DNA from 3 places in the Bradyrhizobium cedriense genome. Region 3 is predicted to be linked to each of the others. Evidence: predicted binding sites of a transcription regulator. Region 3 holds the regulator's gene; each other region holds the start of a gene.
The links. Region 3 encodes PhoB, which activates phosphate uptake and scavenging genes when phosphate is short. Its sites were predicted from a motif close to TGTCATNNANCTGTCAT; they were not measured.
Positions count from the first base shown of each region.

Region 1 (10,037 bases), on a different contig from region 3:
CTCGTTCCTGTTCATGGGCCTGATCGGCATCGTCCTCGCCAGCCTGGTGAACCTGTTCCTGGCCAGCTCGATGCTGCAGTTCATCGTGTCGGTGGTTGGCGTGCTGGTGTTCTCGGGCCTCACCGCCTGGGATACGCAGCGGCTGAAGAACGACTACATCTACGGCTATGCCTCGGCCGGCGGCGACATCGCAGAGCGTGCGGCCATCACCGGCGCATTGTCGCTGTACCTGAACTTCATCAACCTGTTCACGCTGCTGCTGCAGCTCCTCGGCCAGCGCGAGTAAGCGCCAGGACTGAGGGAACGGACACGGACCCCGGCCGAAAGGCCGGGGTTTTTGTTTGGGCCGTGATATTCCCTCACCACCGTCATTGCGAGGAGCTCTTGCGACGAAACAATCCAGAGCCCCTCCGCGGATGCATTTCTGGATTGCTTCGCTGCGCTCGCAATGACGACATGGAGAGGCTGTTAGCCCCTTCCAGCGGCCGGGCGAAGACTCTAATCTTCCCGCCATGCCCGCACCCGAAATCAGGCCCACGCTCGAGGCCGACCTTCCCGCCATCACCGCCATCTATCAGCAGGCCGTCCGCGAGGGCACCGCCACGTTCGAGCTGGAGCCGCCTGACCTCACCGAAATGACGCGCCGCTATCGCGTGCTGGTCGACGGCGGCTATCCCTATTTCGTCGCCATGCTCGAGGGCCGCGTCGCCGGCTATGCCTATGCCGGGGCCTACCGGCCGCGTCCGGCCTATCGCTTCACGGTCGAGAACTCGATCTATCTCGATCCTTCCTTCCACCGCCGCGGGGTCGGCGCTTTGCTGCTGGAGCGGCTGATCACCGAATGCGAGGCACGCGGCTTCCGCCAGATGATCGCGGTGATCGGCGATTCCGCCAATGCCGGATCGGTCGGCGTGCACACCCGGTGCGGCTTCAGATTGATCGGCACACATCCCAATGTCGGGCTGAAATTCGGCCGCTGGCTGGATACGGTGATGATGCAGCGCGACCTCGGTGAGGGCGCGAGCACGGTGCCGGGGCCGTAAGCTCGGCCCTGGTCCTGTAGGATGGGCAAAGGCGCGAAGCGCAGTGCCCACGCACCGTTCGTGCGGCTACACCACCGCCAGCTTCCGGTCGATCACCAGCAGCACCCGCTCAAGCTCATGGCCGCGGCGCAGGATGAGGCCGGTCGCCGAGATCACGCTGTACATGCCCTGCTTGCGCGCGAGCCGCGGGTCCTTCTCGATGCGGTAGATCGGCACTTCCGAAGCGCGGCGATAGACCGAGAACACGGCGCGGTCCTTCAGGAAGTCGATGGCGTAGTCGCGCCACTCGCCGTCGGCGACCATGCGGCCGTAGAGATTGAGAATGCGGTGCAGCTCGAGCCGGTTGAACGTCACCCGGCTCGGCTGTGCATTCGCCGCGGCGGGGCGCGCCGCCGCGCGCTGCTCGCTCGGATCGGCATCCTCCGGCATCAGACCCATGGGAAGCGCCTCCTCATCGCACGCCAATGACCCGCGTCCGCGAAGACCGTCCCCGGAACCGCGTTCATGACAATCGCATGATTGCGCCAACCGTCCCTCACTGCAAGGGCCCCCCTTTGCTCAACCCGTCGAATCGGCTGCGACTCGGGACACACGCAATGGTGGAACTCTGTCGCGGCAAACCGTCACGGGATCGTTAGCAGGAATCATAGTGTCGCCGCTTTTCCGCCAAGCGCCCGCCGCCCTGCATTGCGATAAGACTCACGTGCGTTGACCCGGTCCTTTCGGTTCCGGATTCCTCAGCCCCCAGCCCCCCGGGGTCGAACAGGATCGGGTCTGTACGCACGGCAAGGAGGGCCAACGCAAGTTGGTCCTTTTTTGTTTGTGTCGGGATGTTTCTCTGCCGGCCCGCTTTCTTTCTCATCAACCTGAAGCCCCTCGCCTCGTCCTGAGGCCGCGCGCTTGCACGGCGTCTCCAAGGATGAATGCCCGGCTCCCGTGAACGGCGCCTTCATGGAGACGCGTGCCAGGCGCGCTCATCACCATGAGCGGTGAGGGCGAATGCGACGCTGGTGAGAGGGTCGAATCAGTGCAGCGACGTGTACGCCGCGCCCAGCATCGGGCCGGGCTTCTCCCGGCTGCCGTCCTGGACGTAGACCACCGCGCCGTCGACGCCGTCGCGCGTGAGGTTCTCGATCGGCACCGTCCAGCTTTCCGGACGGCCGGTCCAGTCGCCGACCTTGAGCAGGTTCCGCACCACGTTGTGATAGGTGACCTGCTGGCCGCGATTCTCGCCTCGGGTGATCGCGATCGGAACCGACTTGGAGATCGAGCAGATCCAGACCTCGCCGCGTGAAACTGCGGGCTCCTTGCTTGCGGCCACCGAGACGTTGATCTGCTTGCCGGAGAGCGACATCGTCACCGGCACGCTCATCACGCCAGCGCCCTTGTCGGTTTTTCCGATCGCGCTCTCGATGCCGACGCGATCGCTGCCGATAACGTGCGTGGAGCCGTTGACGACGACCTGCGGCGTGTAAACCTCGCGGTCGCCGCGCATGCGCGAATAGGCGCGCTGCCGTGCAGAGAAGCGCGAGTCCGCCAGCGTGTCTTTCCAGCCGAGATAATCCCAATAGTCGATCGGCATGCTCAGCGCGATGATCGACGGGTCTTTCGAGAGATCGCCGATGATCTGGTCGGCGGGCGGGCAGGACGAGCAGCCTTGGGAGGTAAACAGCTCAACCACGGCGCGGGGATCAGCGTGGACGGGGCGGACGACGGCGACGATGGCACAGATGCCGAGAGCTCCCGACCAGAGGGCACTGGACCAGCGCGAAATCGGATGAGAAGCCGTCATTGTCGTCATGTCGAAACGCCGCACACCGTTGCTCGTAGGAGGAGAATCTTATCGCCTGATGGTCACCGTAGTCTTACGGAGCGCGGTACATTCATCCGTCCGGGCAACCGTCCAAGGGAAGGTTTTCCGCCCGGCGGGCCCATCTGAAGCGTACCGCAAACGCGCGAAGGCGGCCTTTGATAGGCCGCCTTCGTTGAGGCTTCTACTCACTTCGCAGTGAGCCATCGTTCACAAATCCGCGCTTACGCGGCCAGCTTGCGCAGCACGTAGTGCAGAATGCCGCCGTTGCGGTAGTAGTCGAGCTCGTCCAGCGTATCGATGCGGCAGAGCAGCGAAACGCGCTGCAGCGAACCGTCGCCGGAGACGATCTCCGCGGTCAGCTTCTGACGCGGCTTGAGGTCGCCGACGAGGCCGCGCAGCGTGACCTTCTCGTCGCCTTTGAGACCCAGCGACGACCAGGACGTGCCTTCCTCGAAGGTCAGCGGCAGCACGCCCATGCCGACCAGGTTGGAGCGATGGATGCGCTCGAAGCTCTGGCAGATCACGGCGCGAACGCCGAGCAGGCGCGTGCCCTTCGCGGCCCAGTCGCGCGAGGAGCCGTTGCCGTATTCGGCGCCGGCGAACACCACCAGCGGCACCTTCTCTTCCTGGTACTTCATCGCGGCGTCGTAGATCGACATCTCCTCGCCGTCGGGCCAGTGCTTGGTCAGGCCGCCTTCCGGGATGTTGCCGTCGGCGCCCTTCAACATGAAGTTCTTGATGCGGATGTTGGCGAAGGTGCCGCGCATCATGACTTCATGATTGCCGCGGCGCGTGCCGTACTGGTTGAAGTCCGCGGGGCGTACCTGATGCTCGCTGAGATATTTGCCCGCGGGCGAGGTGAGCTTGATCGAACCAGCCGGCGAGATGTGGTCGGTGGTGATCTTGTCGCCGAACATGGCGAGAATCCGCGCCTCGATGATGTCGGTGACCGGCTCCGGCTCCTTCTTCATGCCTTCGAAATAAGGCGGGTTCTGCACATAGGTCGAAGACATGTTCCAGCGATAGGTCTCGCTCTCGACCGTCTTGATCTTGCGCCAGTTGGTGTCTCCCTTGAACACGTCGGCATACTTCTTCTTGAAGATCGACGCGGTCACGAACTTCTTCATGAAGGCGTTGATCTCCTTGGTCGTGGGCCAGATGTCCTTCAGATAGACCGGCTTGCCATCCTTGCCCTCGCCGAGCGGGTCGGTGGCGAGGTTCTTGGTGACGCTGCCGGCGAGCGCATAGGCGACGACCAGCGGCGGGGAGGCCAGGTAATTCGCCTGCACGTCCGGCGAGACGCGGCCTTCGAAGTTGCGATTGCCGGAGAGCACGGCTGCCGCGACGACGCCGTTGTCGTTGATCGCCTTCGAGATCTCCTCGGGCAGCGGACCGGAATTGCCGATGCAGGTGGTGCAGCCGAAGCCGACCAGGTTGAAGCCGACCTTGTCGAGATAGGGCTGGAGACCGGAATTGGCGAGATATTCCGCGACCACCTGGCTGCCCGGGGCGAGCGAGGTCTTCACCCACGGCTTGGCCTTGAGGCCCTTCGCAGCGGCGTTGCGCGCGAGCAGGCCGGCGCCGATCAAGACGCTCGGGTTGGAGGTGTTGGTGCAGGAGGTGATGGCGGCGATCACGACGTCACCATGGCCGATGTCGAAGTTCTTGCCTTCGACCGGGAAGCGCTTGGCGGGCTCGTCGGCCTTCTTGTACTCGCTGGCGAGCGCGAGCGAGAAGCCGTCGGCGACGGTCGGCAGCGCGATGCGGCCTTCGGGACGTTTCGGGCCGGCCATCGACGGCACGACGTCGCCGAGATCGAGCGTCAGCGTCTCCGTGAACACCGGATCCGGCGACTTGGAGGTGCGGAACAGCCCTTGCGCCTTGGCATAGGCCTGCACCAGCGCGACCCGCGCCGAGGCGCGGCCGGAGGTCTTGAGATAATCGAGCGCGGCGGCATCGACCGGGAAGAAGCCGCAGGTCGCGCCATACTCGGGCGCCATGTTGGCGATCGTCGCCTTGTCGGCCACCGAGAGGTGGTCGAGGCCGGGGCCGAAGAACTCGACGAACTTGCCGACGACGCCGAGCTTGCGCAGCATCTGCGTCACGGTCAGCACGAGATCGGTCGCGGTGACGCCTTCCTTCAGCGCGCCCTTCAGCTTGAAGCCGACGACGTTGGGCAGCAGCATCGACAGCGGCTGGCCGAGCATGCAGGCTTCCGCCTCGATGCCGCCGACGCCCCAGCCGAGCACGGCGAGACCGTTGACCATGGTGGTGTGGGAATCGGTGCCGACGAGCGAGTCGGGATAGGCGACCTCGAAGGTGCCCGTCTTCTTGCCGACCGTCATCTTCTCCTTCCTGGTCCAGACCGTCTGGGCCAGATATTCGAGGTTGACCTGGTGGCAGATGCCGGTGCCGGGCGGCACGACGGAGAAGTTCGAGAACGCCTTCTGGCCCCACTTCAGGAACTCGTAGCGCTCCTGGTTCTGCTTGTATTCCTCGGTGACGTTCTTGCCGAAGGCCTTGTTGTCGCCGAAGAAGTTCACGATCACGGAGTGGTCGATGACGAGGTCGACCGGCACCAGCGGATTGATCTTCTCGGCATCGCCGCCGAGCTTCTGCATCGCGTTGCGCATGGCGGCGAGGTCGACCACCGCGGGCACGCCGGTGAAGTCCTGCATCAGGACGCGCGCCGGGCGGAAGGCGATCTCATGCTCCAGCGACTTCTTGCGCAGCCATTTCGACACAGCGACGATGTCGTCCTTCTTGACCGAGCGGCCGTCCTCGTTGCGCAGCAGGTTCTCGAGCAGGACCTTCATCGAATAGGGAAGTTTCGAAATTCCCTTCAGACCATTCTTCTCGGCCGTGGGCAGGCTGTAATACACATAGGTCTTGGCGCCGACCTTGAGGGTCTTTTTGCATTTGAAGCTGTCGAGCGAGGTCATGTAGGAGATCCCAATTGTCAGTTATACCCGGCAGGGTATTTTAACACCGTCAGCGTATCAGGCTGGGCCGCTTGCAGGGGCAGGTTGAGTTGCTGCATCAAGTAGTTCCGGGCTTATAGAAGCTTTCTAACCGCGCCGCCACAGCCACAATCGTGCCGCAGCAATTCGCGAGCCAAAAATTCCCATGCGCTACCCCAAGATTTCCTGAGGCCTGGCTTTGAGCGGGCTGAAACGAGGCGAGATGCGGCTTTCCGGTCACGGGCTCCGATGCGTGCGAGGCGGACGCGAGGTGTTCGCCGGCCTCGATTTCGCAGCCGCCTCGGGCGAAGCCGTGGCGGTGGTGGGTCGCAACGGATCGGGCAAGACCTCGCTGCTGCGGCTGATTGCGGGCCTGCTCGTTCCCGCCGGAGGGACGATCGCACTGGACGGGGGCGACGGCGAACTGACGCTGCCGGAGCAGTGCCACTATCTCGGTCATCGCGACGCCCTGAAGCCGGCGCTGAGCGTGACGGAAAACCTGGCGTTCTGGGCTGATTTTCTCGGCGGCGCGCCCGCCGACCCCGCCGCCAGCCTTGCGACCGTCGGCCTCGCCCATGCCGTCGATCTGCCGGCCGCGTTCCTGTCGGCCGGCCAGCGCCGCCGGCTCTCACTGGCCCGCCTGCTGACCGTCCGCCGCCCGGTCTGGCTGCTGGACGAACCGACCAACGCGCTGGACGTCGCCGGCCAGCACATGTTCGCCGGCCTGATGCGGGAGCATCTCGATCGCGGCGGGCTGATCGTCGCTGCGACCCATGGCCCGCTCGGCATTGATTCGCGGGAGCTTCGGATCGGGGGTGCCGCGTGATGATGGCGGACCCTCAGCTTTCCAAGCGGCCGGACCACTCTCTCTCCGTTCCCTCCCCCCTTGTGGGGGAGGGTCAGGGAGGGGGGTGCCACACGGCACGGCGTCTCGGTCCTAGCGTCGGCGTGACGAGCGCTCTGTTGCCGGCAGCCCGCATCCGAAAAGCATCTCTCCCGGGGCTACCCCCCTCCCCTGCCCTCCCCCACAAGGGGGGAGGGAGCGCAGCTTGCGAAGTTCGCGAGCGGTCTTCTGATGACCAGTTCGTCGCCGAGAGACCCACCCCATGACCGCCTTGTCCGCCCTCATTCGCCGGGACATCCGGATCGCGCTTCGCGTCGGCGGCGGGGCCTTGATCGGTGTGCTGTTCTTCCTCACCGTGGTGGTGCTGATGCCGTTCGCGGTGGGGCCGGATCTGGCGCTGCTGTCGCGGCTGGGGCCGGCGATCCTGTGGCTCGGTGCGCTCCTGGCGAGCCTGCTGACCCTCGACCGACTGTTCATGGCCGACCACGAGGACGGCTCGCTCGACCTGATCACGATGAGCCGGACGCCGCTGGAACTCGCCTGCGCCGCCAAGGCGCTGGCGCATTGGCTGGCCGCCGGCCTGCCGCTGATTGTCGCAACCCCCGTGCTTGGCCTGTTGCTCAACCTCGACATGGTCGCAACCGGCGCGGTGGCGCTGACGCTGCTGGCGGGCACCCCGGCGCTGACCTTCACCGGCATGATCGGCGCGGCGCTGGCGGTGACGCTGCACCGCGGCGGGCTGCTGATGGCCGTGCTGGTCCTGCCGCTGTCGATTCCCGTGCTGATCTTCGGAGTTGCGGCCTCGCAGGCCGTGATCGTCGGTCCCATGACGTTCGGCGCGCCGTTCTCGATCCTGTGCGCGTTGTCGCTGGTCAGCTTCGTGATCGGCCCGTTCGCGGCAGCGGCGAGCCTGCGGCATGGACTCGATTGAGATGGACTGGACTGACCTTGACCCCGATCAACTTTCGGGACGGGCTTTCGTGCTGATTGCCTGAGCGGCCCCCGGTGATTATCAGGATACCATGACGCTGATCGACCTCGCCAATCCGACCCGGTTCCTCGCGCTGACCGCGCGGGTGTTGCCGTGGCTTACGGCTGCGACCGTCATCCTGCTCGCGATCGGTCTCTACCAGGCCGCGCTCGCGCCCGACGATTATCAGCAGGGCGCGACCGTCAAGATCATGTTCATCCACGTGCCCAATGCCTGGCTATCGATGTTCGTGTGGGGCGTGATGAGCATCGCCTCGCTGGGCACGCTGGTGTGGCGGCATCCGCTTGCCGACGTCGCCGCCAAGGCGGCTGCTCCCATCGGCGCTGCCTTCACCTTCCTCGCTCTGCTCACCGGCTCGCTCTGGGGCCGGCCGATGTGGGGCACCTATTGGGAATGGGATGCCCGCCTGACCTCGGTGCTGATCCTGTTCCTGATGTATCTCGGCCTGATGGCGCTGTGGCGCGCGGTCGACGATCCCTCGCGCGCGGCGCGTGCGGCGGCGGTGCTGACCTTGGTCGGCGCGATCAATCTGCCGATCATCAAGTTCTCCGTCGACTGGTGGAACACGCTGCACCAGCCGGCCTCGGTGATGCGCATGGGCGGCTCCGCTCTCGACAAATCGTTCCTGATCCCTCTGCTGGTGATGGCGGTCGCATTCACGCTGCTGTTCGTCACGCTGCACCTGGCTGCGATGCGCAACGAGATTTTGCGTCGCCGCATCCGCTCCCTGCAGATGATGCAGGCGAGCCGCATCGCGTTTTCGAGCGAAGTGGCCGGCCGTTCGCGTGAAGACAACGCGTCAAAAGAAGCAGGGGCTGCGTAACATGTCGCTCGGTCCCTACGCGTCTTTCATCATCACGTCCTACGCGGCCGCCGCCCTCGTGGTCGCGATCCTGATCGGCTGGGTCACGCTCGATTATCGCAGCCAGACGCAGCGCCTGCGCGAGTTGGAGGAGCGCGGTATCACTCGCCGCTCAGGCCGCAGCGCGACGGAGCTACGATGAGCGATCAGTCGAGCTCCGCTCCACCGCAGCGCCGCACCTTCCTGATGGTGCTGCCGCTGATCGCCTTCATCGGACTTGCGCTGCTGTTCTGGTTCCGGCTCGGCAGCGGCGATCCCTCGCGGATTCCCTCCGCGTTGATCGGTCGGCCGGCGCCGCAGACGCTGTTGCCGCCGCTGGAGGGATTGCAGGCTGGCAATGCGCAGGTGCCGGGGCTCGATCCCGCCGCGTTCAAGGGCAAGGTCAGTCTCGTCAACGTCTGGGCATCCTGGTGCGTGCCGTGCCATGACGAGGCGCCGCTTTTGACCGAGCTCGCAAAGGACAAGCGCTTCCAGCTCGTCGGCATCAACTACAAGGACGCCTCCGACAACGCGCGCCGGTTCCTGGGCCGCTACGGCAACCCGTTCAGCCGCGTCGGCGTCGATACCAATGGCCGCGCCTCGATCGAATGGGGCGTCTATGGCGTGCCGGAGACGTTCGTCGTCGGGCGCGAGGGCACCATCGTCTACAAGCTGGTAGGCCCGATCACGCCGGACAATCTGCAGAAGGTGTTGTTGCCGCAGATGGAGAAGGCGTTGGGGGCTGGAAGCTGACGCCGCGCTTGCGCGAGAAGGAGCCGGCCTCACACACTGCTGTCTCTGGAATACTGGATCGCCCGATCAAGCAAGTCGGACGATGACAGCGGAGTTTGTGGCTGCATCTCAGCCCGCAACGACGCGCGGAGAGGCCGTCAGCCCTTGCTCACATCCCCGGCCTCCGCCTCGCTCGTTTCCAGCGACACCGGCTCGAGATGGTAGCGCTTGGTCAGCGGCATCTGGGCGATGGCGAAGATCATCGTGATTGGCGTCACGCCGAACACCTTGAAGTTCACCCAGAAGTCCGTGCTCTGGGTACGCCAGACGATCTCGTTCAGCACCGCCATGCCGGCGAAGAACAGCGCCCAGCGCAGCGTCAGGATGCGCCAGCCCTGCGGCGTCAGATTGAACACCTGGTCGAACATCACGGCGATGAAGGACCGGCCGAACAGCAGGCCGCCGCCGAGGATCGCGGCGAACAGGCCGTAGATGATGGTCGGCTTGACCTTGATGAAGGTCTCGTCGTGCAGCACCAGGGTCAGCGTGCCGAACACCAGCACGACCACGCCGGTCACGATCGCCATGATCGGGATGTGGCGCGTCACCACATAGGAGGCCGCCATCGCCGCAAGGATGGCGACCATGAAGGCGCCGGTCGCGGCGAACAGGTTGAACTTCGCGTTGACGAAGAAGAACACGAGCAGCGGACCGAGCTCGGTCGCGAGCTTGAACAGTGGATGCGGCTGGGTCTTGTCCATTCGTCAGCTCTCGATTCCGGCGATGGCGCGGGCGAAGTCGCGCGCGGTGAAG
Region 1 is NZ_JBTSWB010000005.1:693,610-703,646, forward strand. It holds gene ACYCVF_RS24540 (Bax inhibitor-1/YccA family protein) at 1-286, shown strand, start outside; gene ACYCVF_RS24545 (N-acetyltransferase family protein) at 513-1,043, shown strand; gene ACYCVF_RS24550 (DUF2794 domain-containing protein) at 1,110-1,481, opposite strand; gene ACYCVF_RS24555 (DUF1223 domain-containing protein) at 2,068-2,844, opposite strand; gene acnA (aconitate hydratase AcnA) at 3,078-5,798, opposite strand; gene ccmA (heme ABC exporter ATP-binding protein CcmA) at 6,040-6,642, shown strand; gene ccmB (heme exporter protein CcmB) at 6,923-7,591, shown strand; gene ACYCVF_RS24575 (heme ABC transporter permease) at 7,683-8,474, shown strand; gene ccmD (heme exporter protein CcmD) at 8,476-8,655, shown strand; gene ACYCVF_RS24585 (DsbE family thiol:disulfide interchange protein) at 8,652-9,245, shown strand; gene ACYCVF_RS24590 (septation protein A) at 9,383-9,985, opposite strand; gene ftsY (signal recognition particle-docking protein FtsY) at 9,989-10,037, opposite strand, start outside.
Region 1: ACYCVF_RS24550 (DUF2794 domain-containing protein) is a predicted target of PhoB. The motif match lies at 1,548-1,564, and genes of this name have one in related genera.

Region 2 (10,037 bases), on a different contig from region 3:
AGACTGTGGTTCGAATCGACCCGACCTATTTCCGGCCAACCGAGGTGGACATTCTGGTTGGCGATGCCAGCAAGGCGAACAGGATGCTGGGTTGGAAACCCAAGCGGACGTTCGGCCAGCTCGTACAAGAGATGGTGGCAAGCGATCTGAAAGATGCAAGGCGGGAGCTATCGAGTGTCAGCCACAGAGTTTGATCTGAAAGGCAAGAGCGTCTACGTCGCCGGGCATCGCGGGATGGTCGGTGCTGCGCTCGTGCGCAGGCTCGCACGGGAAAACGTACGGTTGCTCACCGCGGAGCGAACCGAAATCGACCTGATCAACCAAGCTCAGGTGTTCGCTTGGTTCGCAAGGATGCGGCCGCAGGTCGTGTTCGTCGCAGCGGCCAAGGTGGGCGGAATTTCCGCGAACGACAAGCTTCGCGCCGAGTTCATCTACGAGAACATCGTAATCGCGGCCAACGTGATCCAGGCTGCACATGCAAACGGTGCCGAGAAGCTGATGTTTCTCGGTTCATCCTGTATCTATCCAAAATTTGCGCCTCAGCCGTTGCGCGAAGACTCGATCTTGACTGGTCTGCTCGAGCCGACCAACGAGCCATATGCGATCGCCAAGATCGCCGGCATCAAGATGGCGGAGGCTTATCGGCGTCAGTATGGCTCTGATTTCATTAGCGTGATGCCAAGCAATCTCTATGGTCCCGGGGACAATTATCACCCGGAATACAGCCATGTCGCAGCGGCCCTGATCCGACGCTTTCACGAAGCCAAAGTCGCCGGAAGCAAGAGTGTCGTCGTCTGGGGGAGCGGCTCGCCGCGTCGCGAGTTTCTCTTCGTTGACGACATGGCCGACGCTTGTATTCACCTGATGAAGAACTATTCCGATGAGAAGCCAATCAACGTCGGGACTGGCAGTGACATCACCATCGCTGAGCTCGCCCACATGATCGCCGGTATCGTCGACTATCGAGGGGACATCGTCTTTGACCCGACTCGTCCTGACGGAACGCCGCGCAAGCTGCTTGATGTCAGTCGTCTCTCAACACTCGGGTGGCAGGCTGAGACTCCCTTGGAGGCGGGGATGCGGCGCGCCTATGAGGCCTACCTGATGACCCAGGCATCCGCCACAGACAACCGCTGAAGCATAGTCCTCCCCCTCTCGGCCGAACTTACCAGAATGCGCGAGTTCCAGAAGTTGGATCAGTTTCGTGTACCGCCGGGGTTTCGCGGACGGGGAGCGCTCGTCGTGGCGCTTTGGCAGATCGTTCAATCGACGCTCTTTGCACTTTCGCCTCAGCCATTTTTTGCATGGCGGCGCTTTTTATTGCGCCTGTTCGGGGCAAAGGTCGGCCGTAAGGTGCTGCTGCGCCCGACGGTGCGGGTGACCTACCCCTGGAAGACTGAGATAGGGGACTTTTCCTGGGTTGGTGATCACGTCGAGCTGTACAGCCTGGATTACATTTCAATCGGCGCTCATTCGGTGATTTCGCAGCGATCCTACCTCTGCACGGGATCGCATGACATGGACGACCTCGCGTTCAGCTATATCACCGCCCCGATCGTGGTCGGCGATCAAGTTTGGATCGCAAGCGACGTGTTTGTTGCGCCGGGCGTGAAGGTGGGCAGAGGCGCCGTGGTCGGCGCGCGGAGCACCGTACTCAAGGACGTTCCTCCCGAGGTCGTGGCCATTGGCGAGCCTGCGCGGGTCGTGCGCGATCGCCTCGTGTCCGGTGGGACCAAAACCTGCAATGCACTCTCGGAGCAGTCCGACCCGCGCAGCTAGTTGGCTTGAGCTGCAGGTCTCGGATTTCTGGCCCGACGTCGTCTTCCAGCCGACGACGTGCAGATCATAATCCAGATCCAGCACAATTCATCCAACCAAAGGGCGTTGATTTACCAGCCCATGGAATGAGCCGGAGCGATTGGATGGTTTGGCGATGCCATCAGTGAGTTCGGGCGTTTGGGCCGGCTTCATCGCAGAGTCCCATATGAGCAGCGCCGGTTCGTCGCGCGATCTTCGGCTTCCGTCGCGTCGAATCGACTACCAGACGGATTCCGCGCGTCACTTTAATCCTAGTTTAATTCAAAGTGCCTACATTTTGGTTGTTATCAACATAAAAATCAACTTATGGATGTGCATTGCGTGGCTCTTGCGCAGCTGCTGTCTCCGCGAAGCGCGCAAGGCCCAAATGGGCTTCCACGGGATTGTTGGAAGTCACTACCTTCGATGCGCGGGGTTCGACATGACCGCCCCCGTGTTCGTCGGTGAGGTGTTCCGGATCCATCACCCACAGTTCTCGGCCGTTCTAGACCAAAGGTTGCGTCGCAGCCGTCCTCGTTTTACCTCAATCGAAAAGTAAGACTAGGTACACTCAGAAAATGCAACCTTTGCGGTGATGTCCGAGCGGCGATCCGTGCGCCCGAGGGGAGTGAATGCCTATCGAACGCTACGCCGAACACTCGGAAAATCGAAATGGGCTAGACGCTGAGCCGAGGGAACGGCTGGTGCCTGGAACTCTCCAGGAACAGCTGGACCGGGTTGAGCGCGACATCAAACTTCTCACGGAGTTTGATAGGGCAGAGCGAGCTCGGCTAAATCGCGAGTCTTACCTGTGGACTGCCGAGGACCGCATCGAGTGGCAGGAGACCCAGTCTGACAATGCTCGACGAATCCGAGAGCTAGTTGAGGAACGTGAGGCGTTGCGCAAGCAGCTGGACTCCTACGAGTAGATCCTCGCGCTTCGCTCCTAGACAGAGCACAGCTTCGACGCATGATGCTGCTGAAGGAAATCAACAGCTCGGCTTCGAACGTCGGGATATCGTCCCGTGGAGTCCGGCCGCATGCTGCGCAACGGTGGCGACAGGGACACGGGCTATTTTTGCCGCAGCGCGCGGGCGAGCTGATCTTCCAACGGCTTGCGCAGGTAGGCGATCGCCGTCCGCACGCCGTTCTGGATGAAGGCCTCAACCGGCATGCCGGGCACCAGCGCCTTGCCCTCAAGCTTGGCGAGTTCGCTCGCGTCGAGGCTGATGCGGGCGACGTAGTAAGCCGCACCGGATTGTTGTTCCTTGGTCAGATCGGCAGCGATCCGCGTCAGCGTGCCGTCGAGCTCGGGGGTCACGGCGGCGTCGAACGCGCTGAAGCGGAGCTTGGCGGATTGCCCGACTTTGAGCCGGTCGATCATTAGAGGATCGACCCGGGCCTCGACCACAAGCGAATCCTTCGGCACGATTAGCATCAGCTGTTCGCCCGCGGTGATCACGCCACCGACGGTGAAGACCGATTTCTGATGGATCAGACCGTCCTGCGGCGCGCGCAATACCACGCGATCGAGCTGGTCCATCGCGGCGATGCGGCGTTCGCCGAGATCGGCAAGCTTGGTCTCGACGTCGCGCAGTTCGGTCGCGACCTCGCGGCGCTGGTCCTGAACCAGCTGGATGATCTGCAGCTCGGTTTCGGTGATCCGGCCCTTGGCGCGCGCGATCTCGGCGATCAGTTGGCCTTCCTCGCCGGTCAGGCGGGAGGCTTCGCGCTCGAGCGCAGTGAGGCGCGCATAGGGCACCAGACGCTTTTCGTACAGTTCGCGGACGCCCTCCAGTTCGGTTTCGATCCAGCGGATCTGTTCGCGCTTCGACGCGATTTGCGCCTCCAGGCCGCGGATTTCGTCCGCGATCTGGGCCTTGCGTTCGCGCAGCTGCGATTGCTGGCCGCTGATCGCCTCGCGCCGCCGGGCGAACAGCGTGGTCTCGCCCTCGATCATCTCCGCAATCGCGGCGACGGAGCGGCGTGCGGTGATATCGCCGGGCAGCACCACTGCGTCGCGGCCGTTCTGCTCGGACTGCAGCCGGGCACGACGTACCCCAAGCTGGTTGAGCTGGTTTTCGATCAACGCAAGGTTGGCGCGCGACATCGTCTCGTCGAGGCGGACCAGCATGTCGCCGGCCCGAACCTGATCGCCGTCGTTGACGTAGATTTCGGCGACCACGCCGCCAGTCGGATGCTGAATCCGGCGGACGTTGCTGTCGACCACCACCTGCGCCGGCGCGATCACGGCGCTGGCGAGGGGCGCGGTCACCGCCCAAACGCCGGCGGTGGACACCACGATCGCCAGCGTGCCTATTCCGAGGCCGGTGGCGCGCCGGATATCGCGAAACGGATCGTTGCGGCGAGCTTCGGGCGTGCGGGGGGCTGTCATATGGAGGTCCTCAACTGACGGCGGCGGCCGGAACTGGGCGCGCATCGGGCACCGCCTGCAGCGCCGCGCCGCCCGGCGCCGGATGAGCGGCGAGCGATTTGCGCAGCACTTCGTCCTTCGGGCCGAACGCCTGCACCTGGCCGGTCGCCAACGTCAGCACCAGATCGACCGCGGCGAGCGCCGCCGGTCGATGCGCGATGATGACGGCAATGCCGCCGCGAGCCCGGACACGCCGGATGGCGTCGGTCAGCGCGGCGTCGCCTTCTGCGTCAAGGCTGGCGTTCGGCTCGTCGAGCACCACCATGAACGGATCCTTGTAGAGCGCGCGCGCCAACGCGATCCGCTGCCGCTGGCCGCCCGACAGGGTGGCGCCGGCTTCGCCGATCCGCATCTCGAACCCCTTCGGCAGCTTCAGGATCATCTCGTAGGCGCCGGCGGCCTTCGCCGCGGCGATCACCGCCGCCTCGTCGATCTCCCGGTCGAAACGTGCGATGTTCTCCGCCACCGTTCCGTCGAACAATTCCACGTCCTGCGGCAGATAGCCGATCATGCCGCCACGAATTTCTGCCGGCCACTGGTCGAGGGTGGCGCCATCAAGGCGGATCTCGCCGCGTGCGATCGGCCAGATCCCGACCAGCGCCCGCGCCAGCGTCGATTTGCCGGCGGCTGACGGGCCAATGATGCCGACCGCCTGGCCGGCTTCAAGTGCGAACGAGGCGTTGTGCACGATCGCGGTAGTGCCGCCGGGGGCGGCGATCGTGACCTGCTCGACCGTGAGCCGGTGGACGGCGCGTTCGGGCGCGACGTCGGGGGTCGGGGCGGCGCCGTCGCGCAGAGCGGCGCGGAGCCGTTGGCCCGCCTGTCGCGCGCCGAGGAACGGACGCCAGATGGAGATCGCCAGTTCCACCGGCGCGAGCGCGCGGCTGCCCATGATCGACGCGGCGATCATCACGCCGCCGCTGGCCAGCCCCTCGATCACCAGGTAGGCGCCGAGGCCGAGCAGCGCCGATTGCAGCATGAAGCGCAGCGCTTTCGACAATGCGCCGAGCGATCCGGCGATATCGGCGTTGCGCTGCTGGGCGGCGACGAGATCATCGTTGGCGACGCCGATCCGGTCGATCAACCGCTGCTCCATCCCCAGCGCGGCCACGATTTCGGCGTTGCGCCGGCCGGCTTCAAGCTGGACGCCGCGGATTGCGCCGGCACGCGACGCGTCCCGGGTCGGCGCCCGCGTCAGCACCTCGGTGAGCAGCGCGATCCCGAACAGCAGCACCGCACCCGCGACCAGCGTCCAGCCGAGATAAGGATGCAGGAGAAAGCAGCCGGCGAGATACAGCGGCATCCACGGCAAGTCGAACAGGGTCGTCGGGCCGAGCCCGGAAAGGAACGACCGGACCGAGTCCAGATCATGTGACAATTGCAGGCCGCGATTCGCGCCGCCGCCGCGCAGCGGCGCGCGCAGGATGTTGCGGACGACCGGTTGCCACAGCGCGGCGTGTAGTGCCGATCCGATCCGGGTCAGAATGCGCTGACGCAGCAGGTCGAACAGTCCTTGCATCGCATACGCCGCCGCCACCGCGATCGACAGAGCGATCAAGGTCGGAATGCTGTGCGAAGGAATGACCCGGTCGTACACCTGCAACATGTAGATCGAGCCGGTGAGCATCAGCAGATTGAGCACCGCCGAGAACAGTCCCACCGTCAGAAAGGCCGTTCTGCAGGAGGCGATCGCGGCCGACGCGAGATCGCCGGATGCGGGAGACGACGCGGAGGACGTTGTTGCGGTCATGATACTCAAATTCAAAACGACGTCGGACCGTCACGGTCGGTGCGGTCGGCGTTCGTTAGCGAGCTTCAACGTCAGGCGCATGACAAGGCGGCGCGTGCGCGAAAACGCATTCCAGTGGCAACGAGGCGCGACACCCTGCGACGAAACGCCGCTCTGGTTCGGAGTTCGGCCGCACCGGCCGGCAACCGAAGCCTGGCGTGGTCGTCCCTCGCGGTGGACTGATCAAGCTTTAACGCGATGACTCAATGGCGATCGCCGCCGGCCGAGCGTCGAGCACGCCGCAAGGAGTCGTTGGTTCGCGCGGTCTTCGCGTCACTTTCCATAGTGCGACTTCACCGACCCGTTAAGAAGCAGTCACCGATCTGTTGTCGTCGGCATTCTATCAACGCGCATTAACGATCCGTTAACGATCGGCCGTCCGGACCGCGTCCTCACGCATGCCGTGAGGCGGTGATCCGCGACGTCTTCTTCTCAAGCGCTGGAGTGCGATACATGTCGACGACCCCTCATGTCCTGGCGAACGGCGATTTCCTGCAGGATTGGTCCAACACCGGCCTCATCACGACTAACGATGATTGGTCGGGAGTCGCATCGATCGTCGGCTATCTCGGCAACGATGTCGTTTCGGCCACCGGGGTGGACGCGCGCACGGCTACCGGATCGTCGTCGGGAGACGTCGACGTCATCGCCAACCAGACCAACACCGCCATCACCAACGGCGGTGTGGCCGAATTCCAGATCGCCAACCCGACGGTGGCGCTGAACGGCTCGAACAGCGCGGATGCCCCCAGCCTCGTGATCCATCTCGACGCCACCGGCCGCAAAGATGTCCGGCTGAGCTTCAATGCGCGCGACCTCGACGCCGGCACGGACGACTCCGCGCAGCAGATCAACGTGCAGTACCGGCTCGGTTCGAGCGGGTCGTGGACCAACGTTCCGGGCGGTTACGCCGCCGACACCACCACCGGCGGCGCCGCGACCATGGTGACGCCGTTCGATCTGCTGTTGCCCGCCGCCGTCGACGGCCACAATGATATCCAGGTTCGCATTCTGACCACCAACGCCGTCGGCAATGACGAATGGGTCGGTATCGACGACATCCGCGTCACCAGTTCGTCCGAATCGTCGGTCGAAGCCCAGCACGTCGCCTTCGCGCCGGGTTCGATTACGGTGTCGCATGACGAAAGTAACAGCGGTCCGACCGTCTATCAGTTCACCGTTGAGCGCACCGGCGGCACCACGGGCGACGTCGCGTTCTCGGGAACGATCGCTTCGGCGCAGACCGATGCGGCCGACTATGTCGGCGGCAAGCCGGCCAGCTTCAGCGGCAGCATCGCTGACGGACAGACCTCCGCGATCGTGACCGTCACCGTCGCCGGCGACACGGACAACGAGGCGAACGAGAGCTTCACGCTGACGCTGCAGAACGCTTCCAATTCGGTGGCCGTGACGACTACGATCGGCAGCGCCGCGACGGCGACCGGCACCATCGTCAACGATGACGTCGGCATTACCAAGATCAGCGCGATTCAGGGCAGCGGAGCCAGCAGCGGCATGGTCGGTCAGACCGTGACCGTCGAAGCCATCGTGGTCGGCGACTTCCAGAACGGCGATGCCGACGCCGACCGCAATCTCAACGGCTTCTATCTCCAGGAGGAGACCACCGATTCCGACGGCAATGTCCTGACCTCCGAGGCAATATTCGTCTACGGCGGCGCCACCGACGTTCAGATCGGCGACCGGGTGCGCGTCACCGGCTCGATCAGCGAATATTTCGGTCTGACCGAGCTGACCGCCAGCAACATCTCGGTCGTCCAGGCCGGCGCGGTGGCCGACGTTGACACGATGGCGGTGCAGATCGACCTGCCGTCGATGGGCACCACGCTGAGCCAGGACGGCGACTACCAGCCCGATCTTGAAGCCTATGAAGGCATGCTGGTCACGGTCCCGCAGACCCTGACCGTCACCGAGCAGTACAATCTCGACCGGTTCAACGAGATCAAACTGGTGGCGGGCGAACGGCCCGAACAGTTCACACAGGAGAACGCGCCCGATACCGCCGCCTACCAGGCATACCTGGCCGAGCTCGGTGCCCGCACCATCACTTATGATGACGGCCTGAACGTCCAGAACGCCGCGATCAACAACCTCGACGGCTTCGATCCGAACGACAACCCGTCCGCCACGCCGAACTACGGCACCGCCGACGCGGTGCGGATGGGCGACACCGTCACCGGCCTGACCGGCGTGCTCGACTATCAATGGGCCGGCAACTCCGCCTCGGGGGCGACCTGGCGGATCCGCTCGGTCGAGGATGGCGCCAATACCTTCGGAGCCGGCGATAATCCGCGCACCGATGCGCCGGACGACGTCGGCGGCCGCCTGAAGGTGGCGAGCTTCAACGTGCTGAACTATTTCACCACGCTGGACAATGGCGGCACCACCGCGATCGGCGAAGCGCCGCGCGGCGCCGACAGCGCCGCGGAGTTCGCACGTCAGACCGAGAAGCTGGTCGCGACCATCCTCGACATGGACGTTGACGTTTTGGCGCTGACCGAACTGGAGAACGATTTCTCCGTTGCATCGTCCGGCAATGCCATCAAGTATCTGGTCGAACAGCTCAATGCCGTGGCTGGGACCGGCACCTATGCCTGGGTCGATCCCGGCCGGCAGTTCGTTGGCGGCGACGCCATCGCGGTCGGCTTCATCTACGACACCACCGCGGTGAAGATCGCCGACGGTACGACCATCGAGATCCTCAACGACGCCGACCTGCCCGGCCTCGGCCTCGGCGGCCTGATCGGGCAGAGCACGGTCGGCGCGGTGTTCGACGGCGAGAACACCAGCCGCAACGCGCTCGCGGTGACCTTCGAGGAGCTTGCGACCGGCGAAACCTTCACGGCGATCGCCAACCATCTCAAGTCGAAGAGCGGTACCGGCTCCGGCGCCGATTCCGATCAGGGCGACGGCCAGGGCAACTGGCAGAACCAGCGCGAGCTGGCCGCCACCGCGCTGACCGCCTGGGCGGCGAGCGATCCGACCGGCTCGGGCGATCCGGACGTGATGCTGCTCGGCGATTTCAACGGCTACGCCAAGGAGCAGTCGACCGCTCTCATCGAGAGCGCGGGCTATGAGAATCTGCAGGATCGCGAGGACGGCGCTTATTCCTATGTGTTCGACGGCCAGACCGGCACGCTCGACTATGCCTTCGCCAATGCCAGCCTCGGCACGCAGGTGTCCGGTGTGACCACCTGGCACATCAATGCCGACGAGGCCGACGCGCTCGACTACAACACCGACTATGGCCGCGACACCTCGATCTTCGACGGCGACTCCTCGATCCGGGTGTCCGACCACGATCCGGTGATCGTGGGCCTCAATCTCGGGGAACAGGAGCCGACACCGGCTTACACGCTGCAAATCCTGCATGCATCGGACTTCGAGGCGGGTCTGAACGCAGTCGATCGCGCCGGCAACTTCGCGGCCATCGTCGACTATCTCGAGGAGACCTACGCGAACTCGATCACGCTGTCTTCGGGCGATAATTTCATTCCCAGCCCGTTTTTCAGCGCCGGCAGCGACAGCTCGCTGAAGGAGGTCTACGAAACCGCGCTGGAAACCTATTACGGCCTCGCTGCCGGGACGCTCAACATCTCGGCCGGCTTCGGCACCGCCGACATGGCGATGCTGAACATCATCGGAGTGCAGGCCTCGGCGATCGGCAATCACGAATTCGACGCCGGCACCAAGGCGTTCGCCGACATCATCAAGCAGACCGCCGGCTATCCCGGCGCGCAGTTCCCGTACCTCGCGGCCAATCTGGACTTCTCGGCCGATGCCAATCTCGCTTCGGTCTACACCGGCACGATCCAGGATGCCGACGCCTACACCGGCTTCCCGCCGGTGGCCGGGATCGGCAAGAAGATCGCGCCGGCCACGGTCATCGAGGAGAACGGCGAAAAGATCGGCGTGATCGGCGCGACCACGCAGATCGTGCAGAGCATCTCCTCGACCGGCGGCGTCGAAGTGATCGGCGACAATGTCGATGACATGGCG
Region 2 is NZ_JBTSWB010000002.1:612,647-622,683, forward strand. It holds gene gmd (GDP-mannose 4,6-dehydratase) at 1-194, shown strand, start outside; gene fcl (GDP-L-fucose synthase) at 175-1,137, shown strand; gene ACYCVF_RS09185 (WcaF family extracellular polysaccharide biosynthesis acetyltransferase) at 1,174-1,779, shown strand; gene ACYCVF_RS09190 (HlyD family type I secretion periplasmic adaptor subunit) at 2,870-4,192, opposite strand; gene ACYCVF_RS09195 (type I secretion system permease/ATPase) at 4,203-5,981, opposite strand; gene ACYCVF_RS09200 (ExeM/NucH family extracellular endonuclease) at 6,474-10,037, shown strand, end outside.
Region 2: ACYCVF_RS09200 (ExeM/NucH family extracellular endonuclease) is a predicted target of PhoB. The motif match lies at 6,334-6,350, and genes of this name have one in related genera.

Region 3 (10,037 bases):
TGCCGATCATCCGCCAGGTCGCCGACGGGCTCGAACCGCTGGCGCGCGAGCGTCAGGTCGAGGTCGAGATCCATCTGCCGGAGGGGCCGGTGATGATCGCGGGAGACCGCGAGGAGTTGCTTCGCCTGTTCGAGAACCTCATCGAGAACGCGCTCAAATACGGCGCCTCGGGCGGACGCGTCATCGTGTCGCTGACGTCGAGCGCGGCCCCTGATGGAGCTCAGGAAATCAGGGTCATGGTCCGCGATTTCGGCCCCGGCATCGCGCCCGAGCACCTGCCCCGGCTCACCGAGCGCTTCTACCGGGTGGACGTCGGCGACAGCCGCTCGCAAGGCGGGACCGGGCTCGGATTATCGCTGGTGAAACATATTCTTAACCGCCATCGCGGCCGGCTTCTGATCGAGAGCGTGCCCAGGCAGGGCGCCACTTTCACGGCCTGTTTTCCCCAGGTGAGGACTTCAGCGTCGGCATAAAAATCTAGTGATTTCAATTGCTTGATCGCGTCATCCAACTGTCACGAAACCTTCGTAAAAGCACAGCCGACCGCTCCTAAACGAGCGGCGCGGGGAGCGCGATCGGGCGCCAATGGCGCTTCGCTCCCCTCTATGGAGACCAGCATGAATTTCCTCAAAACCATCGTCGTTGCCGGCTTGGTCGCCGCATCGACGACGGCAGCCTTTGCTGCCGACATCACGGGCGCCGGTGCGACCTTCCCGTTCCCGATCTATTCGAAGTGGGCTGACGCCTACAAAAAGGAGACCGGCAACGGTCTGAACTACCAGTCGATCGGCTCCGGTGGCGGCATCAAGCAGATCCAGGCTAAGACCGTGACCTTCGGCGCCACCGACGCGCCCCTGAAAGCCGAGCAGCTCGAGAAGGACGGCCTCGCCCAGTGGCCGATGGTGATGGGCGCCATTGTTCCCGTCGTCAACCTCGAGGGCGTGAAGCCCGGCGAGCTGGTGTTCGATGGCGAGACCCTGGCCGCCATCTATCTCGGCAAGATCACCAAGTGGGACGATGCCGCGATCAAGAAGCTCAATCCGAACGTGAAGCTGCCGTCGGAAGCCATCACCGTTGTCCGCCGCTCGGACGGCTCGGGCACCACCTTCAACTTCACCAACTACCTCTCCAAGGCCAGCGCGGACTGGAAGAGCAAGGTCGGCGAGGGCACCGCGGTCGAGTGGCCGGTCGGCGTCGGCGCCAAGGGCAACGAAGGCGTGTCGGGCAACATCGGCCAGACCAAGAACTCGATCGGCTATGTCGAGTACGCCTATGCCAAGCAGAACAAGCTGACCTACACCGGCCTCGTCAACAAGGCGGGCAAGACGGTGCAGCCGACCGTCGAAGCCTTCCAGGCCGCCGCCTCCAACGCCGATTGGGCCAAGGCTCCCGGCTACTACGTCATCCTGACCGACCAGCCCGGCGACAAGTCCTGGCCGATCACCGCGGCGACCTTCATCCTCATGCATAAGTCTGCCACCGACAAGGCGGCCTCGCAGGAAGCCATCAAGTTCTTCCGCTGGGCCTTCAAGAGCGGCGGCAAGATGGCAGAGGAGCTCGATTACATCCCGATGCCCGACAGCGTCGTCCAGCAGATCGAGAAGACCTGGGCTGCCGAGATCAAGAGCTAAGGCGCTCTTCTGTTCCGGAAGGCGGTGCGGCGCGAAGGCCGCGCCGTCGCTCGGATCCCGCGAACGACCGTCCTCCGGACCAATCTCGCGATCCGCGAGCGTCCGGAGCACGAGACCAGCGACCTAGAAAACGTTATCATTCAGTACAGGGGATCGGCGTGGCAGAAATGGCTGTCGAGAGCAATGTGATTGATGCCGCCGGACCATATGACCGCGCCAAAGCGTTGAGCGCGTTCAAGCTGGGTGACGTCACCTTCTACTGGATAACGCGGCTCTCCGCGATCTCGGTGCTGCTCATCCTCGGCGGCATCATCATTTCGCTGATCGTCGGCGCCTTCCCGGCGATCAAGGAATACGGCCTTTCGTTCCTGTGGACGCAGCGCTGGGCGCCGTCGGCCGATCCGCCGGTGCTCGGCGCGCTCGGGCCGATGTACGGCACGCTCGTCACCTCCTTCATCGCGATGCTGATCGCCATTCCGGTCGGCTTGGGCATCGCGATCTTCCTCACCGAGCTCTGCCCGCAATGGCTGCGCCGCCCGATCGGCATGGCGATCGAGCTGCTCGCCGGCATTCCTTCGATCATCTACGGCATGTGGGGCTTCTTCGTGCTGGGCCCCTTCCTGGCCAACAGCTTCCAGCCCTTCATGATCAAGGTCTTCGACGGCGTTCCCGTGCTGGGGGCGATCTTCGCGGGTCCCCCGTCCTATCTCAGCCTTTTCAATGCCGCGCTGATCCTCGCCATCATGGTGCTGCCCTTCATCACCTCGATCTCGGTGGACGTGTTCAAGACGGTGCCGCCCGTGCTCAAGGAAGCCGCCTATGGCGTCGGCTGCACAACATGGGAAGTCGTCCGCAGCGTGGTGATCCCGTACACCCGTGTCGGCATCATCGGCGGCGTCATGCTGGCGCTGGGCCGCGCGCTCGGCGAGACCATGGCGGTGACCTTCATCATAGGCAACTCGTTCCGCATCTCCTCGTCGATCTTCGCGCCAGGCACCACGATCTCCGCGGCCATCGCCTCCGAATTCGCCGAGAGCGACGGCTTGCACCAGTCCGGCCTGATCCTGCTCGGTCTACTGTTGTTCGTGCTGACGTTCTTCGTGCTCGCAGCCGCGCGGCTGATGCTGATGCGCCTGGAAACCAAGGCCGGGAAGTGAAGCCATGAACCCGATTTATTCGCGCCGCCGCCGCTGGGACATCGTCATCCGCGGCCTCTGCATGGCAGCCGCCGCCTTCGGCGTCACCTGGCTCGCCCTGATCCTCGCCACGCTGCTTTACAACGGCCTCGCCGGTCTGAACCTGCAGATCTTCACCGAGAACACGCCGCCGCCCGGATCGAGCGAGGGCGGCCTGCTCAACGCCATCGTCGGCTCCCTCATCATGACCGTGATCGGCGTCGGCATCGGCGCGCCGCTCGGCCTGTTCGCCGGCACCTATCTCGCCGAATATGGCCGCAACGACAGGCTGACCTCGGTGATCCGCTTCATCAACGACATCCTGCTCTCGGCGCCGTCGATCATCATCGGCCTGTTCATCTACGGCGCGGTCGTGGTGCCGATGCGGAGCTTCTCGGCGATCGCAGGCGCGCTGGCGCTGGCCGTGATCGTGATCCCGGTCGTGGTGCGCACCACCGAGGACATGCTTCTGCTGGTGCCGAATCCGCTGCGCGAAGCCGCCAGCGCACTGGGCTTGCCGCGCTCGCTGGTGATCAAGCGGATCGCCTATCGCGCCGCGCGCTCCGGCCTCATCACCGGCGTGCTGCTCGCCACCGCCCGCGTCGCCGGCGAGACCGCGCCGCTGCTGTTCACCGCGCTGTCCAACCAGTTCTTCAGCCTCAGCCTGAACAAGACGATGGCCAACCTGCCGGTCACCATCAACAACTTCGTGCAGAGCCCCTACGCCTACTGGAAGCAGCTCGCCTGGAGCGGTGCGTTGCTGATCACCCTGACCGTGCTTGCCCTGAACATTGGCGCCCGCATCCTCGGGGCCGAGAGGACTGCAAAATGAGTGAAATGTCTGTTTCCGTAAGTGCGCCGGTCGTTCATCCGGGCTCGCAGCCGCTGCCCGAGGCGCCCGCCAAGGTCACTGCGCGCAACCTGAACTTCTATTATGGTGAACACCACGCGCTGAAGAACATCAACCTGGCGCTCGGCACCAATCGCGTTACGGCGTTCATCGGTCCGTCGGGCTGCGGCAAGTCGACCCTGCTGCGCATCTTCAACCGGATGTACGATCTGTATCCGGGGCAGCGCGCCACCGGTCAGCTCATGCTCGACCAGACCAACATCCTCGATCCCAAGCTCGATCTCAATCTGCTGCGTGCGCGGGTCGGCATGGTGTTCCAGAAGCCGACGCCGTTCCCGATGACGATCTATGAGAACATCGCCTTCGGAATCCGCCTCTACGAGAAGATCTCGAAGTCCGAGATGGATGACCGGGTCGAGAAGGCGCTGCGCGGCGGCGCGCTGTGGAACGAGGTCAAGGACAAGCTCAATGCCTCCGGCCTGTCGCTCTCCGGCGGCCAGCAGCAGCGCCTCTGCATCGCCCGCACCGTCGCCGTGCGGCCCGAGGTGATCCTGTTCGACGAGCCCTGCTCGGCGCTCGACCCGATCTCGACCGCCAAGGTCGAGGAGCTGATCCAGGAATTGTCCGAGAACTACACCATCGCGATCGTCACCCACAACATGCAGCAGGCGGCGCGCGTCTCCGACAAGACCGCCTTCATGTATCTCGGCGAGTTGATCGAGTTCGACGACACCAGCAAGATCTTCACGTCGCCGAGCGACCGGCGCACGCAGGATTACATCACCGGCCGGTTCGGTTGAGGAGACGGAATATGGGTTCTGAACATACCGCGAAAGCCTTCGACACCGATCTCCAGGAGCTCACCCGTCTGGTCGCCGAGATGGGCGGCATCGCCGAGCGCATGATCGTCGATTCCGTGGACGCGCTGATCCGCCGCGACGTCGCGCTCGGGCAGCGCGTCGTCACCATCGACGTCGAGCTCGACGGGCTGCAGAAGCGCATCGAGGAGCGCGCCGTGCTCACCATCGCCCGCCGCCAGCCGATGGCGGTCGATTTGCGCGAGATCGTCGGCGCCATGCGCGTCGCGACCGATCTCGAGCGGATCGGCGACCTCGCCAAGAACATGGGCAAGCGCGTCGCGGCGCTCGAGACGGACTTCCATCCGCTCAAACTGTTCCGCGGCCTGGAACATATGACTGACCTCGTGCAACAGCAGGTCAAGTCCGTGCTGGACGCCTATGCCGCGCACGATCTGCCGGCGGCGATGGCGGTGTGGAAGGGCGACGAGGAAGTCGACGCCATCTGCACCTCGTTGTTCCGCGAGCTCCTCACCTACATGATGGAGGATCCGCGCAACATCTCGTTCTGCATCCACCTGATGTTCTGTGCCAAGAACATCGAGCGGATCGGCGACCACGCCACCAACATCGCCGAGACCGTGTTCTACATGATCGAGGGGCAGACGATCACCGACAAGCGGCCGAAGGGCGACATGACGAACTTCGCCACGACGGTGCCGAATACCTAAACGGTGCCGAATACCTAAGGAGCGACGACAACATGGGCGCACGCATTATGGTGGTTGAGGACGAGGAAGCTCTCACCGAGCTTCTTCGCTACAACCTCGAAGGCGACGGCTATGACGTCGAGACGGTGATGCGCGGCGATGACGCCGACACCCGCCTCAAGGAGCACATTCCCGATCTGATCGTGCTCGACTGGATGCTGCCTGGCCTGTCGGGCATCGAACTGTGCCGACGGCTTCGGACCCGCCCCGAAACCAAGCAGCTCCCGATCATCATGCTGACCGCGCGTGGCGAGGAGAGTGAGCGGGTGCGGGGTCTTGCCACCGGCGCCGACGACTACATCGTCAAGCCGTTCTCGGTGCCGGAGCTGCTCGCGCGCGTGAAGGGCCTGCTCAGGCGCGCCAGCCCCGAGCGGCTCGCTACCGTGCTCGCCTATGGCGACATCGAGCTCGATCGCGACAAGCGCCGCGTGGCGCGCTCGGGCCGGCCAATCGATCTCGGCCCGACCGAATATCGTCTGCTGGAGTTCTTCCTGGAGCATCCCGGGCGCGTGTTCTCGCGCGAGCAGCTGCTCGACAGCGTCTGGGGTCGCGACATCTACATCGACGAGCGTACCGTCGACGTCCATATCGGCCGCCTGCGCAAGCTGCTCAATCTCGGCCGCGAGCAGGATCCGATCCGCACGGTCCGCGGCGCCGGCTATGCGCTGGACGACCGGTTTGCGAAGGCGGAGCAGACTTAGGGTTTGCTCAGGCAGACGTGATTGAGCGGGCTGCCACGGCATCCTCCGATGTCGTCCCTGCGAACGCAGGGACCCATAACCACAGGACGTGGTTTGGCGAAGACTCGGAGTGACGATCCCGCGATAATTGTACCCCGGGACTACGGGTCCCTGCGTTCGCAGGGACGACATCCAATGTGTTGAGACGTCTTTGCGCTACGACTGGCCGCGCGCGCCGGGCTCAGCGCGGACCCGGCTTCGCCGGCGCACGGCGGCGATCCGCCGCGGGCTGATAGGCCACGCGCGAATGCTGAGCGCAGTAGGGCAGGCCGGAGAGCGCCTTGCCGCCGCAGAAGAAGAAATCCGGGCTCGAGGGGTCGCCGACCGGCCAGTGGCAGGTCGCCTCGTTCAATTCCAGCAGCGACAGCCGCTGGCTCATCGGCACGACGTTGTCGTAGGTGACAGGCTCGGCCTCCACCTCGACCTCGAAGGCCTGCGCCAGTGCGGTGTTGCCGCGCGAAACGGGGCGGGTCACCCGCATCATGTGCTGCGCGGGCCGCGCCTTGCGCGGCCGGGGCGCTGCCGATGAAGGGCTTTTGGCGCGGCCGGACAGGCCGAGCCGGTGCACTTTGCCGATCACGGCGTTGCGGGTCACATTGCCGAGCTCTGCCGCGATCTGGCTGGCCGAAAGTCCGGCCTCCCAGAGCTTTTTCAGCTGCTCGACGCGATCATCGGACCAGGTCAAAACCGTCATTGCACCCTTTCCTTCGCTGCGCGGCTGCCATCCTGGGGCCTTCGCAGCGAATGCCTAAGCCTTGAAAACCCGTGCCCCCAGAATCCCTTAAGGCTCGCCGGGCGCGCTCAAAACGCCCGAACGTTACGCCGGTACATGAGGACTCTTGGGATCAGAACCGCTGCACGAGATGTCGTATCTGACAATTCAAACGCTACAATATGGCGTGACTCCCGCGCAAGAGTCCGCCGACTCGCTTCCACATGTTCCGTGGTGAAAACCCCGCAAAATCGGCACCGCAAGACTACGGAGTCAGCGTTTCGCGAGGCTTTCCGGACGGCATTGACACCCGTTTTGCCAAGCATAAGATAGTGCCACGTGCCGCCCTTAAAAGGCGGCACGTTTCGTTTTCCGGGCCGGTCAATGGTGCGTTGCGAGTGCACGCTTCACGCCGTCCGCAACATCAAGTGACGTCATGACTAACAGCGCCGCGCCGCATTTGCTCCCCGTTTTCGCCAGGGCCGACCTCGGTTTCGAACGCGGCGAAGGCTGCTGGCTGATCGCGACCAATGGGGATCGATATCTGGATTTCACCTCTGGCGTGGCGGTGAATGCGCTCGGCCATGTCCATCCCGCGCTGGTCAAGGCGTTGCAGGAGCAGGCGACGAAGCTCTGGCACATGTCGAACCTGTTCCAGAGCCCGGACGGCGAGAAGCTCGCAAGCCGCCTCTGCAACGAGAGCTTTGCCGACTTCGTATTCTTCTGCAATTCCGGTGCGGAGGCGCTGGAAGGCGTGATCAAGCTGGTGCGCCACCATCACTTCTCCAAGGGGCATCCGGAACGTTACCGCATGATCACCTTCGAGGGCGCCTTCCATGGCCGCACGCTGGCAACGCTCGCTGCCACCGGATCTGCAAAATACCTCGAGGGCTTCGGTCCGCCGATGGACGGCTTCGACCAGGTGCCCCATGGCGACCTGGAAGCTGTGAAGAAGGCGATCGGCCCGCACACCGCCGGCATCCTGATCGAGCCGATCCAGGGCGAGGGGGGCGTTCGCTCTGCGCCTCCCGCCTTCCTGAAGGCGCTGCGCGAGCTCTGCAATGAGCGCGGCCTGTTGCTCGCCTTCGATGAGGTGCAGACGGGCATGGGCCGCACCGGCGAACTCTTTGCGTACAAGCGCACCGGTGTCACACCTGACGTGATGTCGCTCGCCAAGGCGCTCGGCGGCGGCTTCCCGATCGGGGCGGTGCTGGCCACCTCGGAGGCCGCTTCCGGCATGGGGCCTGGGTCGCATGGCTCCACTTTCGGCGGCAATCCGCTCGCGATCTCGGCTGCGAACGCCGTGCTCGACGTCATGCTCAAGCCGGGCTTCTTCGATCACGTGCAAAAGATGTCGTTGCTGCTGAAGCAGAAGCTTGCCTCCGTGATCGACCGTCATCCCGACGTCGTCAGCGAGGTGCGCGGGGAGGGGCTCCTGATCGGCATCAAGGCCGTCGTGCCCTCGGGCGATCTCGTCGCGGCGTTGCGCGCCGAGAAATTGCTCACCGTCGGGGCCGGCGACAATGTCGTGCGCTTCCTGCCGCCTTTGATCGTCACCGAGGCCGAGATCGAGGACAGCGTCGCGCGGCTCGAACGTGCCTGTGCTGCGATCTCGTCCGGTCAGACCAAGCGGGCGGCAAGCTGATGAGCAAGTCGCCAAAGCATTTCCTCGATATCAACGAGCTGCCGCTGTCGGAGCTCAAACGCATGCTCGCCGCATCGTCCGCGATGAAGGCCAAGCAGAAGGCGCAGCAGCCGGTCAGGCCGCTCGAAGGCAAGACGCTGGCGATGATCTTCGAGCGGCCCTCGACCCGGACGCGGGTGTCGTTCGACGTCGGCATGCGCCAGCTCGGCGGCGAGGCGATCATGCTCACCGGCGCCGAGATGCAGCTCGGCCGCGGCGAGACCATCGCCGACACGGCGCGCGTGCTCTCGCGCTATGTCGACGCCATCATGATCCGCATCCTCAACCACGATGCATTGCTGGAGCTTGCGGCCAACGCCACCGTGCCCGTCATCAACGGCCTGACGCGTCGCTCGCATCCCTGCCAGGTGATGGCCGACCTCATGACCTACGAGGAGCATCGCGGCCCGATCGAGGGCAAGACGGTGGCCTGGACCGGCGACGACAACAACGTGCTGGCGTCGTGGGCGCATGCCGCCGAGCGCTTCAAGTTCCAGCTCAACGTCGCAACGCCTACGGAGCTCGCGCCGAAAAAGGCGATGCGCGACTGGATCAAGGCGACCAATGCGCCGATCGTGCTCGGCACCGATCCGGAAGCCGCCGTGCGCGGCGCCGATTGCGTCGTCACCGACACCTGGGTATCGATGGGCGACAAGGAGGGCGAGCACCGCCACAACGTGCTCAAGCCGTACCAGGTCAACGCCAAGCTGATGTCGCTCGCCAAGCCGGACGCGCTGTTCATGCACTGCCTGCCCGCCCATCGCGGCGAGGAGGTCACGGATGAAGTGATCGACGGCCCGCAATCGGTCGTGTTCGACGAGGCCGAAAACCGCCTGCATGCGCAAAAGGGCATTCTGGCCTGGTGCTTTGACGCGGTGAAGTGATCTCAGCGGTGGGGCTGCGTCGCTGGGCCATTCTCCGCTGTCGTCCCGGACAAGCGCCGCACAGCGGCGCGCCGATCCGGGACCATAACCACAGGAAGTCGTTTGGCGAGGACTCGGACTTGTCATCGCCGGCTACAACGTAATCCTGTGGTTAAGGGTCCCGGGTTCGCGCTTCGCGCGCCCCGGGACGACACTCTTGTGCCCCTTCCATTTCCGCCCTCCGACCCCAGATAGAGCGCCATGGTTTTCCAATCTCCTGACATGAAAGCCGGGCCCGAGGGCCCGGTTCGCGCGCCATCAGCGGTTCCGATCGACGACGCCGTGCTGCCCTACGAGGTCGATGCGCTCGACGTGCGCGGACGGCTTGTGCGGCTCGGTCCGGCGCTGGACGACATTCTCACCAAGCACGACTATCCGGCACCGGTCGGCAAACTGCTCGGCGAGGCGATTGTGCTGACGACGCTGCTCGGCTCGGCGCTGAAATTCGAAGGCCGCTTCATTCTCCAAGCCCAGACCGACGGTCCGGTGTCGTTCCTGGTGGTGGACTACAAGGCCCCGGATCATCTGCGCGCCTATGCCCGCTTTGATGCCTCACGCTTGGGCACGGCAAAGGATTCCGGCACGCTGCTCGGCCGCGGCCATCTTGCCATGACTATCGACCAGGGCCCCGACATGAGCCGCTACCAGGGTCTGGTTGCGCTCGACGGCGGCAGCCTGGAGGACGCCGCGCACGAGTATTTCCTCCGCTCCGAGCAGATCCCGACGCGCGTGCGCCTCGCGGTCGGCGAGGAGTG
Region 3 is NZ_JBTSWB010000004.1:575,327-585,363, forward strand. It holds gene ACYCVF_RS19310 (ATP-binding protein) at 1-473, shown strand, start outside; gene pstS (phosphate ABC transporter substrate-binding protein PstS) at 618-1,631, shown strand; gene pstC (phosphate ABC transporter permease subunit PstC) at 1,799-2,788, shown strand; gene pstA (phosphate ABC transporter permease PstA) at 2,793-3,638, shown strand; gene pstB (phosphate ABC transporter ATP-binding protein PstB) at 3,635-4,456, shown strand; gene phoU (phosphate signaling complex protein PhoU) at 4,468-5,184, shown strand; gene phoB (phosphate regulon transcriptional regulator PhoB) at 5,217-5,924, shown strand; gene ACYCVF_RS19345 (GcrA family cell cycle regulator) at 6,145-6,657, opposite strand; gene ACYCVF_RS19350 (acetylornithine transaminase) at 7,112-8,320, shown strand; gene argF (ornithine carbamoyltransferase) at 8,320-9,243, shown strand; gene ACYCVF_RS19360 (Hsp33 family molecular chaperone) at 9,484-10,037, shown strand, end outside.